2 regions of the Dorea sp. YH-dor226 genome follow, and region 2 is predicted to be linked to the other one. Evidence: riboswitches for the same ligand, from Rfam matches in the RefSeq annotation. Region 2 holds a riboswitch; the other holds the start of a gene.

Region 1 (10,023 bases), on a different contig from region 2:
TACGGCATTTGATATCAATAAACTTCTCTGCACCCAGATCGGCACCGAATCCAGCCTCTGTGATCATATAATCAGCAAGCTTGATTCCCATCTTTGTTGCAATTACACTGTTACATCCATGTGCAATATTCGCAAATGGTCCTCCGTGGATAAATGCCGGTGTTCCTTCCAGTGTCTGTACCAGGTTCGGCTTTAAAGCGTCTTTCAAAAGAGCCGCTACAGCACCTTCTGCATGAAGATCCCCTGCTGTAACCGGTTTTCCGCTTCTGGAATATGCAACGATGATCTTTGACACACGTTCTTTCAGATCCAGAATATCGTTAGCCAGACAGAATACTGCCATGATCTCAGAAGCAACAGTGATATCAAATCCATCCTGACGGGTAACTCCGTCTGCCTTTCCTCCAAGTCCGTCTACGATACTGCGAAGCTGACGGTCATTCATGTCTACACAGCGTCTCCAGGTCACCCGGTTGGTATCAATATCCAGTGCATTTCCCTGATGAATATGATTGTCGAGCATAGCCGCAATCAGGTTGTTTGCAGCTCCGATCGCATGCAGGTCACCGGTAAAATGAAGGTTAATATCTTCCATCGGAACAACCTGTGCATATCCACCGCCGGCAGCTCCTCCCTTTACACCAAATACAGGTCCCAGGGATGGTTCTCTTAATGCAACCATCGTCTTTTGGCCCAGACGGTTCATCGCATCTGCAAGACCGATCGTTGTTGTCGTCTTTCCTTCTCCGGCCGGTGTCGGATTGATTGCTGTTACCAGAATCACTTTTGCATCCGGACGATCTGCCAGCTCATCCTTATAATAGCGATAATCAACTTTCGCTTTATATTTTCCGTAATTTTCCACATATTTATCAGGAATACCGATAGAATCTGCAATTTCATTAATTACTTTCATTTCTGCTTCCTGTGCAATTTCAATATCACTTTTAAAACCCATATCACATACCATCCTTTCTGATCTTATCTTTTCTTCTTCGGCATAATGTGTACTGCATTTCCTTCTATATCTTCCAGAGCCTCAACAACTCCTTCATTGTAAGTCGGATGAGCACGCATACCCTTTGCTACCTGCTGAACTGTCAGGCGATTTACAACAGCGGTCACAAATTCCCCGATCATGTCTGTCGCTCTTGCACACATCATCTGTGCTCCCAGTATGACATCCGTATCCGCTTCTGCAATTACTTTTATAAATCCTCGTTCTTCTTTTGTGATCAGAGACTTTCCATTTGCGCTCATGATAAACTTTCCGACCTTCACTGACAGTCCCTGTTCCTTTGCTTCATCCTCTGTGATTCCGACAGATGCGATCTCCGGATCTGTATATACGCATCCCGGTACTGTATGAACATCCACAGATGGCTCTTTTCCGGCAATCTTATCTGCAACATATACGCCCTGTGCACTTGCCAGATGTGCAAGCTGCATTCCCCTGATCAGGTCTCCGATTGCATAGACGCCCTCAATGCTGGTGCGATATTCTTCATCAACCACCACGCGTCCACGCTCCATCTCAGGCTCAACACCTTCTCCAAACAAGCCATCCGTATTCGGACATCTGCCTACTGCACATAATACATACTGAGCAGAAGCTCTGACTTCTTTCTCTTTTTCAACAAACACACACGTGTATTGATCACCTTCCTGCTCTACTCTCTGAACAGCTGCGGATGTATGGATATCAACCCCACGCTTTTTCAGAATCATTTTCAGATTCTGGGAGATCTCTTTATCCATATTTGGAATCAATCGCGGCATAGCCTCTACAATAGTAACCTTACATCCAAGATTGGAATATACGCTGGCAAACTCTACGCTGATGACTCCACCTCCGATGATCACGAGACTCTCAGGCATCTCTTCCAGACGGAACAGTTCATCGCTGGTAAGTACTCCAGGAAGATCCAGTCCCGGAATCGGCAGTACCAGTGGCTTTGACCCTGCTGCAAGAATCACATTCTCTGCTTCATAGCAGGACTCACCTTCCTCTGTAACAACTCTTACTGCCTTTCCCTTTTCCAGAGTACCTTTTCCGGAAAGAAATGTTACCCCATTCGCTTTCAGAAGCTGATCGATTCCCTGACACAGTTTGTCGGTCGTCTCCTGTTTATATGCGACTATTTTTCCATAGTCGAACTGTACATCGGATGCGGTAACTCCAAAGCGTTCACTTTCCTGCATCTCTCTGTATAGAGAAGACGCATGGATCATTGCCTTTGCCGGAATACATCCTCTGTTCAGACAAGTTCCTCCAACTCTTCTGTTCTCCACGATTGCTGTGTGAAGTCCCGCTTTTGCAGCTTTAATTGCTGCTACGTATCCTCCGGGTCCTGCACCGATTACAATGACATCAAATTTTTCTCCCATTGTCTGCTTCTCCTTTATAAATCTATCGATTCAATCCATGCAATGATATCCTTCATCATCTGGTCTTCCTCTTTATCCTTGGACCAGTAAAGACTAAGTTCTGCACAGATTGCCTTTTTGTCATAACGGACACTCTTCAGATAACGGCTGACCTCTTCAATAAAAGCAGGTTTCATAGAATCTGAATATACATTTACATCTTTAATCCTTCCGTTTCTGACCTGCATCTGCAAAGTTACCTGTCCCCACGGGAAACGATTGGATAATTCATACTGAAATTCCAGTTTTCTTCCGAATATCCAGTTCCAGGAAGCGAATTTCTGTGTTCTTTCTTCCACCTCATCTGCATCCAGATCCGTGTCCTTCAGAATATTTGCTTTCAGTCCATAGACCTCCTCAAAAGCTTCCAGAAGTTTCTTCTTCAGTTCATCTACGGTAAGATCCGGTGCATATTCTGTCAGATTCGCTACTCTGGCCCTTACAGAATCCACGCCTTTTGATTTCAGTTTATCCTTTGATACAGTCAGATATCTGGATAATTCTCCAAGATTGACATTGACCATCAGAGTTCCATGGTGATAGCAGCAGTCTCCCTGCTCATAAAATGCATTTCCTGAAAACTTGTGACCGTCGATCAATATATCATTACGCCCGGATTTTTCTGCATGAATTCCAAGCTTTTTCACCGCTTCCAGAATGACATTCAGCTGTCTGTCCACATTATAATTTTCTTTTCTCACAAGAAATGTAAAGTTCAGGTTTCCCAGATCATGATACACTGCTCCGCCGCCGGAAAGTCTTCGAACCGGATATCCGTCTTCCTCCTCCAGCTTACTTACCAGACATTCTTTCCATGCATTCTGGTTACGTCCGATTACGACCGTATTTCTGTTCTGCCAGAGATACAGGATACATTCCTCTTTATCACAATGGAGGAGTAGATACTCCTCCATCGCAAGATTCCGATAGGGGTATGTATTAGCCGTTTCTATGTATGTTATCTTTTCAATCATTTCTATACCTCATTCAGAATATCATTATATAACTATTTAAAATTCGTATTTTAATACCGGATGTCTTGCAGCTCCTACTTCGTCCAGTCTCGTTACAGGCGTACGAACCGGTGCATTATGGAGCTGTTCTGCATCTTCTCCTGCCAATGCATACAGATCTCTGAACACCTGAATTGCTTCGTCCAGTGTTTCTTTGGACTCTGTTTCTGTAGGTTCCACCATCAGAGCTTCCTCTACGATCAGCGGGAAGTACATTGTAGGCGGATGAATGCCGTTATCCAGAAGTCCTTTTGCAATATCCATTGCAGAAACGCCTGTCTTCTTCTTCAGGTCAGAAAGACTCATTACGAACTCATGCATACATACTTCATCGTAAGCCATGGTATAGAGATCTTTCAGCTTATGCATCATATAATTTGCATTCAGAACTGCATTCTGACTCGCCTCCGGAATTCCTTCTTTGCCAAGAGTCATCACATATGTAAGTGCTCTTACGACAACCAGGAAGTTTCCATAAAAGTCTTTCATTTCGCCGATACTGTTCTCTGCCTTTTTGAAGCTGAGTTCATCTGTTCCCTCAACAAGTACGGATGGAAGGAACTGTGCCAGATGCTCTTTGCATCCTACCGGTCCGCTTCCCGGTCCACCTCCGCCGTGCGGGGTTGAGAATGTCTTATGAAGATTCAGATGGATAACATCAAATCCCATATCACCCGGGCGAACGGTACCCATGACTGCATTTAAGTTCGCGCCGTCATAGTAGCACTGACCGCCACACTCATGGATGATCTTCGTAATTTCAAGAATATTTTTGTCAAACAGACCTACTGTATTCGGATTCGTCAGCATCAGACCTGCCACATCGTCGCCTGCTGCTTCGCGCAGTTTTTCAAGGTCTACGCATCCATCCGGTCCGGACGGAATGCTGACTACAGAAAATCCTGCCATTACCGCACTTGCAGGGTTGGTTCCATGAGCAGAGTCCGGAACGATGATCTTAGTACGCTTTTTATCTCCTCTGCTCTCATGATAAGCTTTGATCAGGAGAAGACCTGTAAATTCACCGTGTGCACCAGCTGCCGGCTGCAGTGTCATGTTCGTCATACCTGTGATTTCACACAGATATTCTTCTAACGTTTTCATAACTTCCATACATCCCTGAACCGTATGTGCCGGCTGCAGTGGATGAATCTCTGTAAATCCCGGAAGTGCTGCCATATCTTCATTGATCTTTGGATTGTATTTCATGGTACAGGAGCCAAGCGGATAGAATCCGTCATTTACTCCGTGGCATTTCTTCGCAAGCTCTGTGTAGTGTCTGCTAATCTCATTTTCGGAAAGCTCTGGTAAATGAAGTGCAAGCTCTCTGCGATTCTTTTCTTCAGGCAGAACTACTTCTACATCACATTCCGGCAACAGACTTAAGCCTCTGCCTTCTTTTCCTTTTTCAAATATTAACATCCATTACACCCCCTTTATGATAGAAACTGCTCTGTCAATGTCTTCTTTGCTGTTCATCTCTGTACAGCACCATAAGATCCTGTGTTCATCCAGAGGATAACCGCCAAGGATTCCTTCACCTTCCAATGCAAAAAGCACTTTTTCTGCAGGTGTCTCAGATACGGTAACAAATTCATGGAAGAATTCTCCCTTATTCTCCACCTGATATCCGATGCCCTCCAGCTCTTTTGCCATATAATGTGCTTTTGATGTACACTGAACAGCTATATTTTTCAGACCTTCACTTCCTACAGATGCCAGATAAACACCAACTGCCAGCGCGCATAATGCCTGGTTAGAACAGATATTACTGGAAGCTTTTTCTCTTCTGATATGCTGCTCTCTTGCCTGCAGAGTCAGTACATAACCGGTCTTTCCATTATGATCGGTTGTCTGTCCGACAATTCTTCCCGGAAGTTTTCTCGTCATTGCTGACACACATGCCATGAATCCCACATATGGTCCTCCAAATGCCAGTGGAAGTCCAAGTGGCTGTCCTTCACCAACTGCTACATCTGCGCCATATTCTCTCGGAGTTTTTACGACACCAAGAGAGATAGGATTTACACCCATAATGTATTTTGCTCCGGCTTCGTGTGCGATTTCTCCGATTGCCTGCGCATCTTCCAGGTTACCATAATAGTTTGGATGCTGGATATATACACACGCTGTTGTCTTGTCAATCAGCTCGCGAAGTGCATCCCGATCTGTAACACCATCTTTCTGCGGTACAATGACCAGTTCCATTTCATTTCCGTAGCAATATGTTTTTACTGTTTCCAGTACCTTCGGATCTGTTGTCGCTGAAACCAGCGCCTTTGCTCTCTTTCTTTCACGACACATTGCAACACTTTCTGCTGCTGCAGTTCCTCCGTCATATACAGATGCGTTGGAGGTATCCATACCGGTAATCTCACAGATCATTGTCTGATATTCAAAGATAGACTGCAGAATTCCCTGACTGATTTCTGCCTGATACGGAGTATACGCCGTCATCAGATTTTCCTTTGATAATACACTTTTTACAATAGACGGAATATAATGTCTATATGCCCCTGCTCCACGGAAAATCACCGGAAATACCTGATTCTTTTCCGCAAGCTTTGTCATTTTCTTCCGAACTTCCAATTCAGACATACCATCAGGAATCTGAAGTCCGCCCTTTACTTTCACTTCGTCCGGAATATGACCGAACAGTTCTTCCATAGATTCAAAACCAATCTCAGCAAGCATTTCTTTTTGTTCCTGCTTTGTTCCCGGAATATAAGTTCCCATAAAGTGTCACCGCCTTTCTACGATTTTTATTTCACGCTTAAATTATTCCTGCTCACTTTCTACAAATGCTTTATATTCTTCAGCGGATAAGAGTTCTTCTTTTTCCGTAATATCTTTTACTTTTACAAACCAAGCTTCATAAGGTTCTTCATTGATCTTTTCCGGAGCATCCATAAGTTCTTCATTGATCTCGCATACGGTTCCTGATACCGGTGCATATACATCAGATACTGCCTTTACAGACTCTACATCTGAGAAAGCTTCTCCTACAGAGATCTCATCTCCTTCTTCCGGAAGGTTTACAAATACCAGATCACCAAGCTCTGACTGTGCATAATCAGTAAGACCAATTACTGCAATATCTCCTTCTTCCTTTACCCATTCGTGTGATTTTGAATATAATAATCCTTCTCTTAATTCCATTTTATTTTCTCCTTTTCTCTCTTTGATTCTTATTTGCTTCTTTTTAATTCTTATTTACTTCTTTTATAGAACGGAAGTGCTACCACTTCTGCTTCTACCTTACGTCCTCTGACTTCCACTTCTAATTTGTCACCAATTGCAGCTGTTCCTTCGCCAACCAGTGCCATTGCGATCGGATATCCAAGATACGGACAATGTGTACCGGACGTTGTCATACCAATCTTTTCACCATCTTTGAACACTTCCTGGTGCTCTCTGATAATGCCTCGGCCGGTTACTTTCAGACCGATACGGGTCCTCTGTGGTTCTTTTTTCTCCTCCAGAGCAGCCTTTCCGATGAAGTCCTCTTTTGCCATCTTAACTGCGAATCCAAGTCCGGTCTCCAGCGGAGATACCGTATCATCCATCTCATGACCGTAAAGTGGCATTGCTGCTTCCATACGCAATGTATCTCTTGCTCCGAGTCCGCAAGGAATCAGACCTTCTTCTTTTCCATTTTCCAGAAGCGCATCCCACATCTTCTCTGCATTGCTGCTGTCCAGATACAGCTCAACTCCGTCTTCTCCTGTATATCCCGTCTTGGAAATGATACATGGGATTCCGGCAACTTCGGTATCAAATACCGCATGATAATATTTCTTCGGAATATTTTCTTCTGCAGTAAGCTTTCTCAGGATATCCATTGCCTTTGGTCCCTGCAGTGCCAGCTGTGCATACTGTGCGGATACATCCGTAAATGTAACTTCGCCAAACTGATGATCCAGCATCCACTGATAATCCTTATCCTTATTTGCTGCATTCACAACGATAAAATAATGTTCATCTGACTTCTTGTACACGATCAGGTCATCGACTGTTCCGCCATTTTCATTACACATCGGGCTGTATCTTGCCTGTCCGTCTACCATATTGTCAAAATTGTTGGTCAGAATCATCTGAAGATTCTTCAGTGCATCTTTTCCTTCACACAGTACTTCGCCCATATGAGACACATCAAACAGACCTGCCTGTGTACGAACTGCCATATGCTCTTTGATCACGCCTGCTCCGTACTGTACCGGAAGCAGATATCCGCCAAATGGTACGATCTTTCCTCCGGCTTTTACATGCGCATCATATAATGGTGTTTTCAGTTCCATATTTTCTCCTCCTTCTTTAACAGTGTTGTTCTGTCAAACAAGAAAGGAGCCCTAATTCTCCATAAAAATGGATATTACGGCTCCCTGTCGTCTGTCCTTCAGAGTATTGTCCGGATACGATTCCTTTGCCTGAGAGTTTCAAGCTGTATTGCTTTCTTTTGCCCCTTCGGCGTTTTGAACTTTTGCGTACAAAATCTCTCTCGTATCCATCAACCAATTTACTTCTTTGATTTGGTCTTATTATAGGTATTCATTTTCAAATTGTCAACAATCATTTTTGTATGTTTTTACCAATTTGTGTCGTTATTTCATTCACGATTTTGTTTATATTTTCACAGTATTAGAAAAACCCTCGTTTTTTCGAGGGTTTTCAAAGTTTTCATGCTCTACAATATATTGATAATTCCAATGATTCCATAATAATTTTCCATACAACTCAAAGTGTCTGAACGTCCCGAAAACGTGTCACCGCAGGCTGTATTTTCTGATGCTCTCCAATCTGCTTTTCCATCCATACCATGTTATACCAGCGATGAAATTTATATCCACACTGCCGGAACTCTCCTACCATCCGGTAACCCATCCTCTCATGAAACCGTATGCTGTCCCGGGTCAGATAATCATCTTCCTCTCCCTGCGGACAGGCAATACACGCCTCCAGATTCAGGATATTCTGAAGTTTCAGAATCCGCTCCAATTCCTCATATAATCTTCTGCCAACACCGAGACGCCTACATTCCTTCTTTACATAAATCGATGTCTCTACCGCCCAGTCATATGCCGGACGTTCCTTAAACGGGCTCACGTATGCATAACCCAACAGTTCCCCATCTTCCTCTGCGGCAAGATAAGGATACTTTGCCAGCACGCGGCTCATCCTTGCTCTGAATTCCTCCGGAGTCGGAACCTCATACTCGAAGGTAATTGCCGTCTGCTCCACATACGGAGCATAGATTTTCAGTAATTCTTCTGCATCATCCAGAGATGCGATTCGTATTTGCATGCACAGCCTCCTTCTTTTTATCTGAACAATCATTTAAAATCCTTTTCTGTTTTCATCTTCTGAATCGTTTCTAATGGCAACCCGGTACGTTCTGCAATCACCTTTTCATCCAAAAGATCAATCAAATTCCGGGCAATTTCCAATTCTCTGCGTTTTTCTCCCTGTTCTATTCCCTGTTCTATTCCCTGTTCTATTCCTTTATTCACCAACATCGTCCCTAACTTCGTCATACTGATATCCTCCAAGATTTCTTCCATACTCATTTTATCTAAAAATTTGTCTGCCATTGTATAAATCATTGCCTCCATTTTCCTGATTTCATTCGAATCGACAGACGTGATTTTCCGCATAATCGAAAATGCTGCCTGAATACGTTCCTTCTGTGACATCTCACCACTCATCAAAGGACACAGAGTAAGCGAAACCAGATTCTTTCTGGTTATCAGCTCCCCCTGTTCCAACTTCTGTCGGATCTTCTGAATCTCTTTATCCGCATCCTGGTCTAAAAGCATAACTGGAATAACCCGATAAGTATTCACACCTTCCGTAAATTCCGTAACCGGATTTCTAATTTTTCCAGAATACAACACATATGTAGTCACCGCCACATTATTTTGATAACTTGCCATAGCTTCATACACGCGAAATCGTTTCAGATCAGGAATTCCACCATCCGTGCTTTGAAACTCAAAATGTTTCCAGGTACCATCCTCCATCACCAGATTCATATCTTCATAAAGTTTCCTTAACTCCATGTGCACTAATTCCGTCGGAGCAAAATCAACAACTTTACCTTCAATATGAAAATAAGGCAAAAGTTCATCTGCGAAAAAGCGCATAGCAGTTTTCAGGACTGCATCTTCCTGCTGCGTCAAAGAAGATTCCAAGTCTTTCGAATCAAATTTGCTTCTGGTTTTTCCCATATAGTCTCCTTTCTATTAACTACACGGAGAAACTATCTACATTTACTATATCAGAAAGTATAGTCACAGACAACGAAAATGATGAAATATAGTTATTAGGTTATACTGTTCATTATATATATTTTGATAATTAAGATACTGAATTTTTCCCGAAACGGGGATCGAATCCATTAATAATTAAATAGAAAATATAGCTTTCAGAACAAAAGCTGAAAAGATCTTATTGCAACAATAGTTTCTCAGTATAGAACCATTGTCTGTGAATCTAAGTGTACTGTGACAAAATAAACTTGTCAACAAAAACTTGTGTCACAAACAAAAAACACTTCTTGGGTTCTTTTTGAAGCATATATGGACAG
Region 2 (10,023 bases):
CAGGATAATTACCTGGTTTGCATTTCCGCCTGTAACAACAGCATCAGCAGCCGGATCAGAGTCAGCCAGAGACTGAGACTTTCCGTCACGTCCGGCATACTCATCAGTGATGATAACTGTCTTAACACCTTCTGCTTCAATCTTCTTGCAGTTCATGATAAGGTCTGTATCCGGGTTACCAAATCCTTCCTGAGATACGATAACGCCATCAAGATCTAACATCTTGCAAAGTTTTGCTGTCCAGTCGGAAGAACGCATCTTATCTGCAAGATATACGTTCTCGTTTGTAATAATCTGGCATACAAAGTTAAGAGTTTTTCCGTGCTGTTCAAACAGATCGTGAACAACCGGATTATTCTCATGTACATAAGTTGGATTCTTATCACATGCAGACACACAGTTACCGGATACGATTGCACCGTCCATGATCTCTGTTGGACTTAAGATTGTAGGAACAATCTTCTTGGCATCTACGCCGTATACATATGTGTCATGTAATAATCCCTGACTCTGAAGCATCTGAACATAAGCAACTCTCGGAAGATCCGGATATTTTTCCATACCTTCTTTGATCGTGCATGTTTCATATACTTTTGTCTCATCAGGTGTCAGGTTACGAGCTAATTCCCCAAGATAAACTGCAACTCTGAATCCTGCAAAACGAACTGCTTTTTCATAATCATGCTGTTTAATTCCGTCAACCGGCTCACATACCATAACCAGGTTTAATGTTTTGGAAAATGGTGTGTAATCAGCTCCAGGACCTGTCATATCGATAATACCTTCCTGGAATCCAACGATCTTACCAGCTGTAACAACAGCCATTCCCTTTAATGCATAAGTCTTTCCTTCACCTACTGTATCAACCTTTGCGATAACTCCCGGGAAGACTCCCCCTCTTCCTTCAACTTTCACACGTGGTTCGATAACGTCCTTTACAGGTGTAATTCTTACAGACTCTCCTGGTTTTGCAATATCAAATGATACGCTCTTAATATGCTCATCTTCAAGAGCAACGGCTTTCACAGCCTCTTCGGATACATAGAGGATTCCGTCTTCGATCTTTGATTCAGATGCGAACTGAATATCCTTAATGTAAATGTGTCCCATTTCTAATCTCACTTGTAGTTCCCTCCTTCAAAAAAAGATTCATTTTATTGTCTAAAGCTGCAATACTTTAACAACCTCTCCGAAATGACTACCAGACATCTGCCGATGCCAGTCCACTTTCAAGCAAAGTCCAGTCAATTAATTGAAAATCTTCATATACTTTTGCTTCATATCTGCCAGATTTATCCTCAAACTTCCGGCAGGCCTGAAGGGCATTTTCAATCAATGAAAGCGACCTTGAATCCATCTCCTCCTTTCGTTCTGATATCATCACTGACTTATATGGTGTTTCATTAGGCTTTACACTTCCCGACAAAGGATGTGATAAAAGCAAGTGACCCTCGTGAATTCTGTCTCTTACTTCTTTCAGAAGTTCTTCATATGAAATATCTTTGTATATCACATTGTGCGTGTCCTTCAGCTTTTCTAAAACCAGTGGATTATTGGTTAAGATCATATAACTTTTCCGACTCATTTGATCCACTTACTCCTTTCAGTTTCCCTTGTTTAAAAAAAGGACGCTTTAAACACGGCTAGATGTTTAAATCGTCCTTTCCTGTCTTTTGCCCTGATACTAAGTGTGTTCCAGCGAAGCCTCTCACACAGCACAAGATTCAGAATACGGTCCGTTTCCCAGTCCTTTTGCCTGAAAGTTTCACACTGCATATGATCACCAGCATATGACAGGCTTGCCTCTTCGGCGGCCGAAAAATCAACTCTCTCTTGAGAAACATCAACCCGCTTTTCATATTAACTTATAGAACTTTTTTATAAGTTTCATTGTCTAAACCTATAATAACCTATCGTTAAATCAATTTCAACAGCAAAAAACGATTAAAAATATTTTAGGCAGATTGCATAAATTATATGTATAGTTTTTATCTATTTTGCCTATTTACTTTTTTCTATTCACTTGCTATTTTTCTTATTTTTTCTTCTTCGAAAAATTCTGAAAATAATCATCATGAACCTTCTTGATCACACTGCTAAGTGCAAACAGAGCAAGAATGTTCGGGATAACCATCAATGAGTTAAATGTATCCTGCATTGTCCATACCAGTTCAACCTCTGCGAGAGATCCAAGGAATACACAGACTGCAACAATTACAGAATAAATCTTAACCGCTTTTGCTCCAAACAGATATTTTACGTTCGCCTGTCCGAAGAAGTACCATCCGATGATCGTAGAAAATGCGAAGAACAGCATACATACAGCAATGAAAATATCTCCACCCTTTCCATACAGTGTTGAGAATGCATACTGACTGAGTTCTGCACCGGTCAGACCTGTCGGAATAGAATGTGTTGTAATGATTACAAGTGCCGTAAGGTTCAGGATTACAAATGTATCAATAAACACACCTGTCATAGCTACGAACCCCTGCTCTACCGGGTGATCTACCTTTGCCACTGCATGTGCATGAGGTGTGGAACCCATACCTGCTTCATTGGAGAACAGACCACGTGCAACACCTTTTGTCAATGCAAGTTTCACGGTAGCACCGGCCGCACCACCTGCAATGGATGCCGGAGCAAACGCTCCAACAACGATAGAATAAAATGCGTATGGAATTTCCTTAAAGTTATAAAAAATAACAATCAGAGATCCAAGAATATAGAACGCTGCCATAATCGGCACGATCAGCTCTGTAATCTTAGCAATACGTTCCATACCGCCAAGGAATACAAATAAAGCAACTACCGCTACAAACAGTCCCATTACCCACTGTGGGATACCGAATGCTTTATGGAATGCAGCTGCAATAGAGTTGGACTGTACAGCATTCCCCATGAATCCAAGTGCCAATACGATCAGCACTGCAAAGATTGCTGCAAGCGCTTTTCCGAATCCGCCCTTAAATGCTGCTCTGATGTAGTATACAGGACCACCCGTAACGACACCGTCGTCGCCTACCTGTTTATACTTCTGTGCCATAATTGCCTCAGCATAGATGGTAGCCATTCCAAGAAAAGCTGCGATCCACATCCAGAAGATTGCTCCCGGGCCTCCAATTGCAAGCGCAGTTGCCGCACCTGCGATATTACCGGTACCAACCTGAGCCGCGATCGCCGTTGCAAGTGCCTGGAAAGAAGACATTCCGTCCGCTCCTGCCTTGTCTTTTTTACTGAAAAGACCTCCAAAAGTTCTTCTCATACCTTCGCCAAAGCCTCTTACCTGGATGAATCCCAGTTTTACAGAAAACCAGATACCACCACCAAGAAGAGCTATGATCAGTACGTAGTTTGACATGTAACTGCCAATTGTTGAAAATATGTTGTTCAATACTGCTTCCACAACACGTCCCCCTTTTCTGTTGTAATAGATTTTTTGAATAACAAAATTCTTTTCATCTATAATAACATTTTTCTTCATTTTATTCAATATTCACAACGATTTGATGTTTTTTTCATTGTTTTTCCGCAAATTATATATAATTCCAGTTGATTTTCCGTTCTTTTTTATCAAAAAAGGCGAAAATCAAAAGATTTTCGCCCAAAGCAATTATAAACAAAATATTTTATTTTCCCAGCGTTACACGTTAATCTCAGCTTTTACTCCGAGAACGTCTTTATTAGCTTCCAGAACCGGATTTACCACATTTTTCAGGTATGCTTCCACCTGAAGCGGCGCCCGTCCGACATATTTTGACGGATCCATTGTCTTCCGGAGTTCATCAATTGACAGATTAAATGCCGGATCCTCCGCAATCAATTCCAGCAGATTATTGTCAAGACCCTTTTCCTTTACATTACGTCCTGCTTCCATGGAAAGTTCACGGATTCTCTCGTGAAGTTCCTGTCTGTCTCCACCAGCCTTCACGGCATCCATCATAATATTCTCCGTTGCCATGAACGGAAGCTCTGACATGAGACGCTTTTCAATTACCTTCGGATAAACCACCAGGCCATCTACAACATTCAGGCACAGATCCAGAATACCATCAATTGCCAGAAATCCTTCCGGTACACTGAGACGCTTATTTGCCGAATCATCCAGAGTTCTTTCAAACCACTGTGTTGCAGATGTGATCGCCGGATTCAGCGCATCGATCATTACATATCTGGACAGAGAAGCAATACGCTCACTTCTCATCGGATTTCTCTTATATGCCATAGCAGAAGATCCGATCTGTGTTTTTTCAAACGGCTCCTCTACCTCTTTCAGATGCTGAAGGAGACGAATATCGTTGGAGAACTTGTGTGCACTTGCCGCAATTCCAGCAAGCACATTCAGGACTCTGGTGTCCACTTTACGGGAATATGTCTGTCCGGATACCGGATAACACATCTCGAATCCCATCTTCTTTGCGATCATCGGATCGATCTTATCAATCGTCTCCTGATCACCGTCAAACAATTCCAGAAAACTTGCCTGCGTACCAGTCGTTCCTTTGGATCCCAGAAGCTTCAGACTGCCTTTTACATAGTCAAGATCTTCCAGATCCATCATAAACTCCTGCATCCACAGTGTCGCACGCTTTCCTACTGTCGTTGGCTGTGCAGGCTGAAAATGTGTAAATGCGAGTGTTGGCAGTTCTTTATATTCATCTGCAAATTTTGCAAGTTCTGCAATGACATTCACCAGTTTTGTTCTGACAATCCCAAGAGCTTCTGACATCAGAATCATATCCGTATTGTCCCCTACGTAACAGGATGTTGCCCCCAGATGGATAATTCCCTTTGCCTTCGGGCATTGCTGTCCGTATGCATACACATGAGACATAACATCGTGACGTACCACTTTTTCTCTTTCTTTTGCCACCTCAAAGTTAATATCATCTGCATGTTCTTTTAATTCTGCAATCTGTTCATCCGTGATCGGAAGTCCAAGCTCTTTCTCCGTTTCAGCAAGCGCAATCCATAATTTTCTCCATGTACGGAATTTCTTTTCCGGAGAAAAGATGTATTGCATCTCCTTACTTGCATATCGTTCAGAAAGTGGACTTGTGTACTTATCGTTACTCATATTCTTCTCCTTATCATCACATTTTACTCAAAAGCCAGTGAGATATCTTTTCCCGGGACTTCCATCGGATAATCCCCCGTGAAACATGCATCACAATATCCCAGATCTCCCACCATGTCTTTCAGTTTTTCGATTTCCATATACCCCAGGGAATCCGCACCGATCATCTCGCGAATCTCTTCTGTTGTATGAGAGTGGGCAATCAGCTGTTCGTTTGACGGCACATCTGTTCCAAAATAACACGGATACAGGAACGGAGGTGAACTGATTCTTACATGTACCTCTTTTGCACCTGCTTTTTTCAGCATCTTAATGATGTTGGCACAGGTCGTACCACGTACAATCGAATCATCTACCATAACGATACGCTTACCCCTGACTACTTCTTCAATCACATTCAGCTTAATCTTGACACTGCTTTCTCTCTGACTCTGTTTCGGCTTAATAAAGGTTCTTCCCACATAACTGTTCTTGTGAAATGCCATCCCGTACGGAATACCGGATTTCTCAGAATATCCTTTTGCCGCCACCAGACCGGAATCCGGAACACCCACAACAAGATCTGCCTCCACCGGATAGGATTCCGCGAGAGCATTTCCCGCAAGAATTCTGGAATGGTACACATTGACATTGTCGATTGTACTGTCGGTTCTTGCAAAATAGATGTACTCAAAGATACATCTCGCCTGTTTTTTCGGACTGATCGCCATCGACATATCAGACTTGATTCCATGCTTGGTAAAACTTACGATCTCGCCCGGTTCAACATCGCGCACAAATTCCCCGCCGACTGCAGAGATCGCGCAGCTTTCCGATGCCAGAAAATAAGTATTATCGCGCTTTCCGATACATAAAGGTTTCAATCCGAACGGATCTCTTGCCCCGATCATCTTTCTCGGAGATGTGACAACCAGTGCATATGCACCTTTGATCTTTTTCATGGCGTTTTTCACAGCATCTTCCGCCTTTTTCACATTCAGACGTTCTCTTGCAATGTGATATGCAATCACCTCGGAATCAATCGTTGTCTGGAATATAGCCCCAGTGTATTCCAGTTCGTGCCGAAGTTCAATTGCATTCGTCAGGTTACCGTTATGCGCAATTGCAAGTACGCCTTTCACATAATTAATAACCAGCGGCATCGCATTTTCTGCTCTGGAACCTCCTGCAGTCGAATAACGCACATGTCCTACTCCAAGATTACCCGTCAGATTCTGGAGAGACTCTTCATCAAAAACTTCATTCACCAGCCCAAGCCCCTTCCTGGAATGGATCTTCCTCTCTCCATAAGTGTCCGTCACAGCAATTCCACAGCTTTCCTGTCCTCTGTGCTGCAACGCAAAAAGCCCATAATATATAGAAGGTGCAACGTCACCTCCGTCCATATCATAGGCGCCAAATACTCCGCATTCCTCTCCCATACCTGTTGTTATCTTTTCAAACTCACTCATAAATGCAGACTCCTTCTTTTTTCAGTATCCGAAAGTAGTGTATCAGATATGAAAATGTTTTCCGTCTTATGACGGTAAACCTCTTTCGATAACAGTATAATACAAGGCAGAAGGAAAAGCAATATTCCCTTCTGCCTTGTATTTATCCTGATACATTATTTTTCTGCAGGACATTTATTAGTGTCTCTAATAAATAGCCCCTATTCATTAGTCAATAAACTTCCCGAGAAACTCTTTCATTCGCTCATTGGAAGAACAGAACACCTCTTCCGGCGTACCCTGAACAGCAATATATCCATCATCCATAAAGATGATATGATCCGATACATTTTTCGCAAAGTTCATTTCATGCGTAACGATTACCATCGTCATATGTTCCAGCGCAAGCTCACGGATTACTTTCAGAATCTCCCCTGTCAGCTCCGGATCCAGAGCAGAAGTCGGCTCATCGAAAAACAGGATATCTGGATTCATCGCAAGCGCTCTTGCAATCGACACTCTCTGCTGCTGTCCTCCGGACAGCTGATACGGGTAGGCATTTTCCTTGTCTTCCAGTCCCATCTTACGAAGCAGTACCCGTGCCTCCTGATATACTTCCTCTTTTGCACGCTTCTGTACCTTGATTGGTGCATCTGTAATATTTTTCATCACTGAATAATGCGGAAACAGATTAAAATTCTGGAACACCAGTCCATAAGTTCCTTCATACCTGATCTCACCGCCATCTGCAGTCTCGAGCCCGGTAGCACAGCGAAGAAGTGTGGATTTGCCCGAACCGGACGGCCCGATAATGCCAAGCACCTCCCCTTTTTCTACCGTAAGGGAAATGTCCTTTAACACTTCCACTCCGTTAAAGCTCTTCTTGAGATTTTTCATCTCTAACAGACTCATGCTCATTCCTCCTAACGATAGTAATCCAGCTTCTTTTCCAGCGCTTCCATGGCAATGGCAACGATCAGATTCAATACGTAGTAAAAGATCCCCGCCGCAATATAAGGAACCATCGAAGTCTGTGCCGCTGCAATCTGTTTCGCCATTGTAAACATTTCCGTCACCGCCAATACAAAAGCAAGAGAAGTATCTTTGACAAGCGTAATTACTTCATTTGTCACCGGCGGAAGAATGTGCTTGATTACCTGCGGAAAGATGATCCTGAAAAAAGTCTGCGCCTTTGAATATCCAAGAACTCTGGCTGCTTCATACTGACCTGTCGGGATTGCCTCAATTCCGCCTCTGTATATCTCCGCAAAATACGCCGCATAATTGATTGCAAATCCAATCAGGACAGCAGTCAAACGGTAACCACTCGAAATACGGATTCCAAAGATGTAATAAGGTCCGAAATATACAACCATAAGCTGCAGCATAAGCGGAGTACCACGCATGATTGATATATATATTTTTGTAAGCCACCGGATCGGAGATATCTTTGACATTCTGCCAAATGCCACAAGAAGTCCCAACGGGAGCGAGAATACAAGTGTTAATACAAATATTTCCAGAGAAACCAGCATTCCGCTGCAAAGTTCCCTGATAAGTGTTCCTAATTCCATCCGGTCATCCTCCAAATATATGAATAATAACGGAAAAGAGCCGTACCCCTCCTGGGGCCGGCCCCCTTCCGCCATATCATCTTATCTTATTTTCCTACACACAGTGCTCCCGGCACACCAAAATCTGCATACTTTTCTGCGATCTTTGCGATCGTTCCATCTTCTGCCATTTCATCCAGTGTAGCCTGTACTTTATCTCTTAATTCTGTATTACCCTTTTTAAAACCGATTCCATACTGTTCAGAAGAAATCACTTCCTCAAGGATCATGTATTCATCTGAATTCTCTCTGGAACTGATCTGATAATTGGCAACACCGATATCCATTGCAATTGCATCGCACGCACCGGACTCCAGATCCATAAATGCTGTATTATACTCTGCGATCTCTGTCAGATTGCCAAACGTATCTGCCAGTGCCTTCTGATCTTCCTGAAGAGCTGCAAGTGCAGAAGAATCAGTCTGTACTTCCACCAGTTTTCCTGCAAGATCTGCAAAGCTGTTAATGCCGGAATCTGTTCTGACTACAATCACCTGCTTGTTATCAACATAAGGTTCGGACCATGTATAATCATCCTCACGTCCATTCATTGTAAATCCGTTCCAGATACAGTCAATCGTCTCAGAATCAATCTCCATATCTTTAGAATCCCAGTCAATCGGCTGTTTTACCAGTTCCCATCCATTTCTGTCACATACTTCCTGTGCCAGATCAAGATCAAATCCAACATACTCGCCATTGTCGTCTTTGTAACCATATGGCGGGAATGCGGCATCAAAACCTACAACCAGTGTCTCGTCATCATTTTCTACAGCTGTGCTCTCTTCTGTCTTTTCAGCATCTGCATCAGCGTCTGCATTTTCTTCCTTGCTACCACATCCCACAAAAACTGTCGTTGCCATCATCGCCAGAGCGAGGATTAAGGCTAATCTCTTTTTCATAATTGCTTCCTCCTGTCCTCCGATTAGTATACGGTCACTCGCCACTCTTTTATTATATTAGCAATTGACTACTTTACCATACTAAAACGCTCTGTTATATTAGCATATTTCCCTGCTTTTGTCAATCCTGCGGTACTCCTTTTTCCACTGGTTACAGGTTTCCTCAGAAAGATCTGCTTTCACCTTCTTCTGCGTCTTCCTGATCTCATCTTTTATAATCGTTCCCATACTGAGATAGACCGGATTACCGGAAAGCATCTTTACATACTCATTCTCCGGAAGATAACGATAACAGCAGTACAGATAGGCTTTCAACATCTCCGGCTGTTCACAGATCCGATATGCCTCATAGTAAGCCCGCGCCGCTTCTTCATACAAAAACTGATGTCCATATGCAGCACCCATACAGGCGTATACCTGACCATAAAACTTCTTATCTACAGATTCATCCCAGTCTTTATAGATGATTGACTGGTACACCAGAATCGCCGTCTCATATTCACCGCTGTTCTGCAGGCTGTCCGCCTTGTATTTTGTTTTTTCCACATCCTTCTGATTCTGAAGATGCTCCAGTATATTCTGTATTTTGTGAATGTCCGCCGCGGCATAGATGTTGGATTCACGAAGGATCGTAAGGATAAAATCCTCCATGGAACAATTGTTTCTCAGCTTTTCTCTGAGCTGCTCTTCCAGATCCACAAGCTCCAGTTCATCCCCGATCCAGCTGCACAGCCGGTTGTTGACGATCGTATAATCTATCAGATACAGATTGTTGCATATATAGTAGCATAATTCCTCTATCGTATAGATTCTCATATGCACTCTTGATATTTCAAAAGGTCGTTTGGCCCGCTTCCTATGACATAGAATTAAACTGCCCATTGATTCCTCCTAAATGTAACACCTTTTCGGTCTGAAAACCGGATGAAGGATAGAACTCACCAAATCCAGTATCTTTAAAAATCAGTTTACAGGTACGCTCATCCATAAACATTACTTCG

The links. A riboswitch is a leader RNA that binds a small molecule or an ion and turns the genes downstream of it on or off. The one in region 2 is predicted to bind glycine.
Region 1: linked by a shared signal. The riboswitch ahead of gcvT (glycine cleavage system aminomethyltransferase GcvT) and the one ahead of ABE547_RS09625 (GrdX family protein) in region 2 are both predicted to bind glycine.

Annotation. Positions count from the first base shown of each region.
Region 1 covers NZ_JBDOHS010000001.1:207,299-217,321, forward strand. Annotated here, with positions in the region: gene ABE547_RS01105 (formate--tetrahydrofolate ligase) at 1-958, opposite strand, end outside; gene lpdA (dihydrolipoyl dehydrogenase) at 982-2,388, opposite strand; gene ABE547_RS01115 (lipoate--protein ligase) at 2,403-3,401, opposite strand; gene gcvPB (aminomethyl-transferring glycine dehydrogenase subunit GcvPB) at 3,438-4,862, opposite strand; gene gcvPA (aminomethyl-transferring glycine dehydrogenase subunit GcvPA) at 4,866-6,176, opposite strand; gene gcvH (glycine cleavage system protein GcvH) at 6,219-6,599, opposite strand; gene gcvT (glycine cleavage system aminomethyltransferase GcvT) at 6,650-7,738, opposite strand; glycine riboswitch at 7,846-7,951, opposite strand; gene ABE547_RS01140 (N-acetyltransferase family protein) at 8,175-8,741, opposite strand; gene ABE547_RS01145 (hypothetical protein) at 8,771-9,664, opposite strand.
Region 2 covers NZ_JBDOHS010000009.1:127,540-137,562, reverse strand. Annotated here, with positions in the region: gene ABE547_RS09630 (glycine/sarcosine/betaine reductase component B subunit) at 1-1,122, opposite strand, end outside; gene ABE547_RS09625 (GrdX family protein) at 1,199-1,585, opposite strand; glycine riboswitch at 1,735-1,846, opposite strand; gene ABE547_RS09620 (alanine/glycine:cation symporter family protein) at 2,036-3,361, opposite strand; gene purB (adenylosuccinate lyase) at 3,644-5,077, opposite strand; gene purF (amidophosphoribosyltransferase) at 5,101-6,528, opposite strand; gene ABE547_RS09605 (amino acid ABC transporter ATP-binding protein) at 6,736-7,419, opposite strand; gene ABE547_RS09600 (amino acid ABC transporter permease) at 7,431-8,081, opposite strand; gene ABE547_RS09595 (amino acid ABC transporter substrate-binding protein) at 8,168-9,022, opposite strand; gene ABE547_RS09590 (hypothetical protein) at 9,122-9,904, opposite strand; gene ABE547_RS09585 (DUF5716 family protein) at 9,879-10,023, opposite strand, start outside.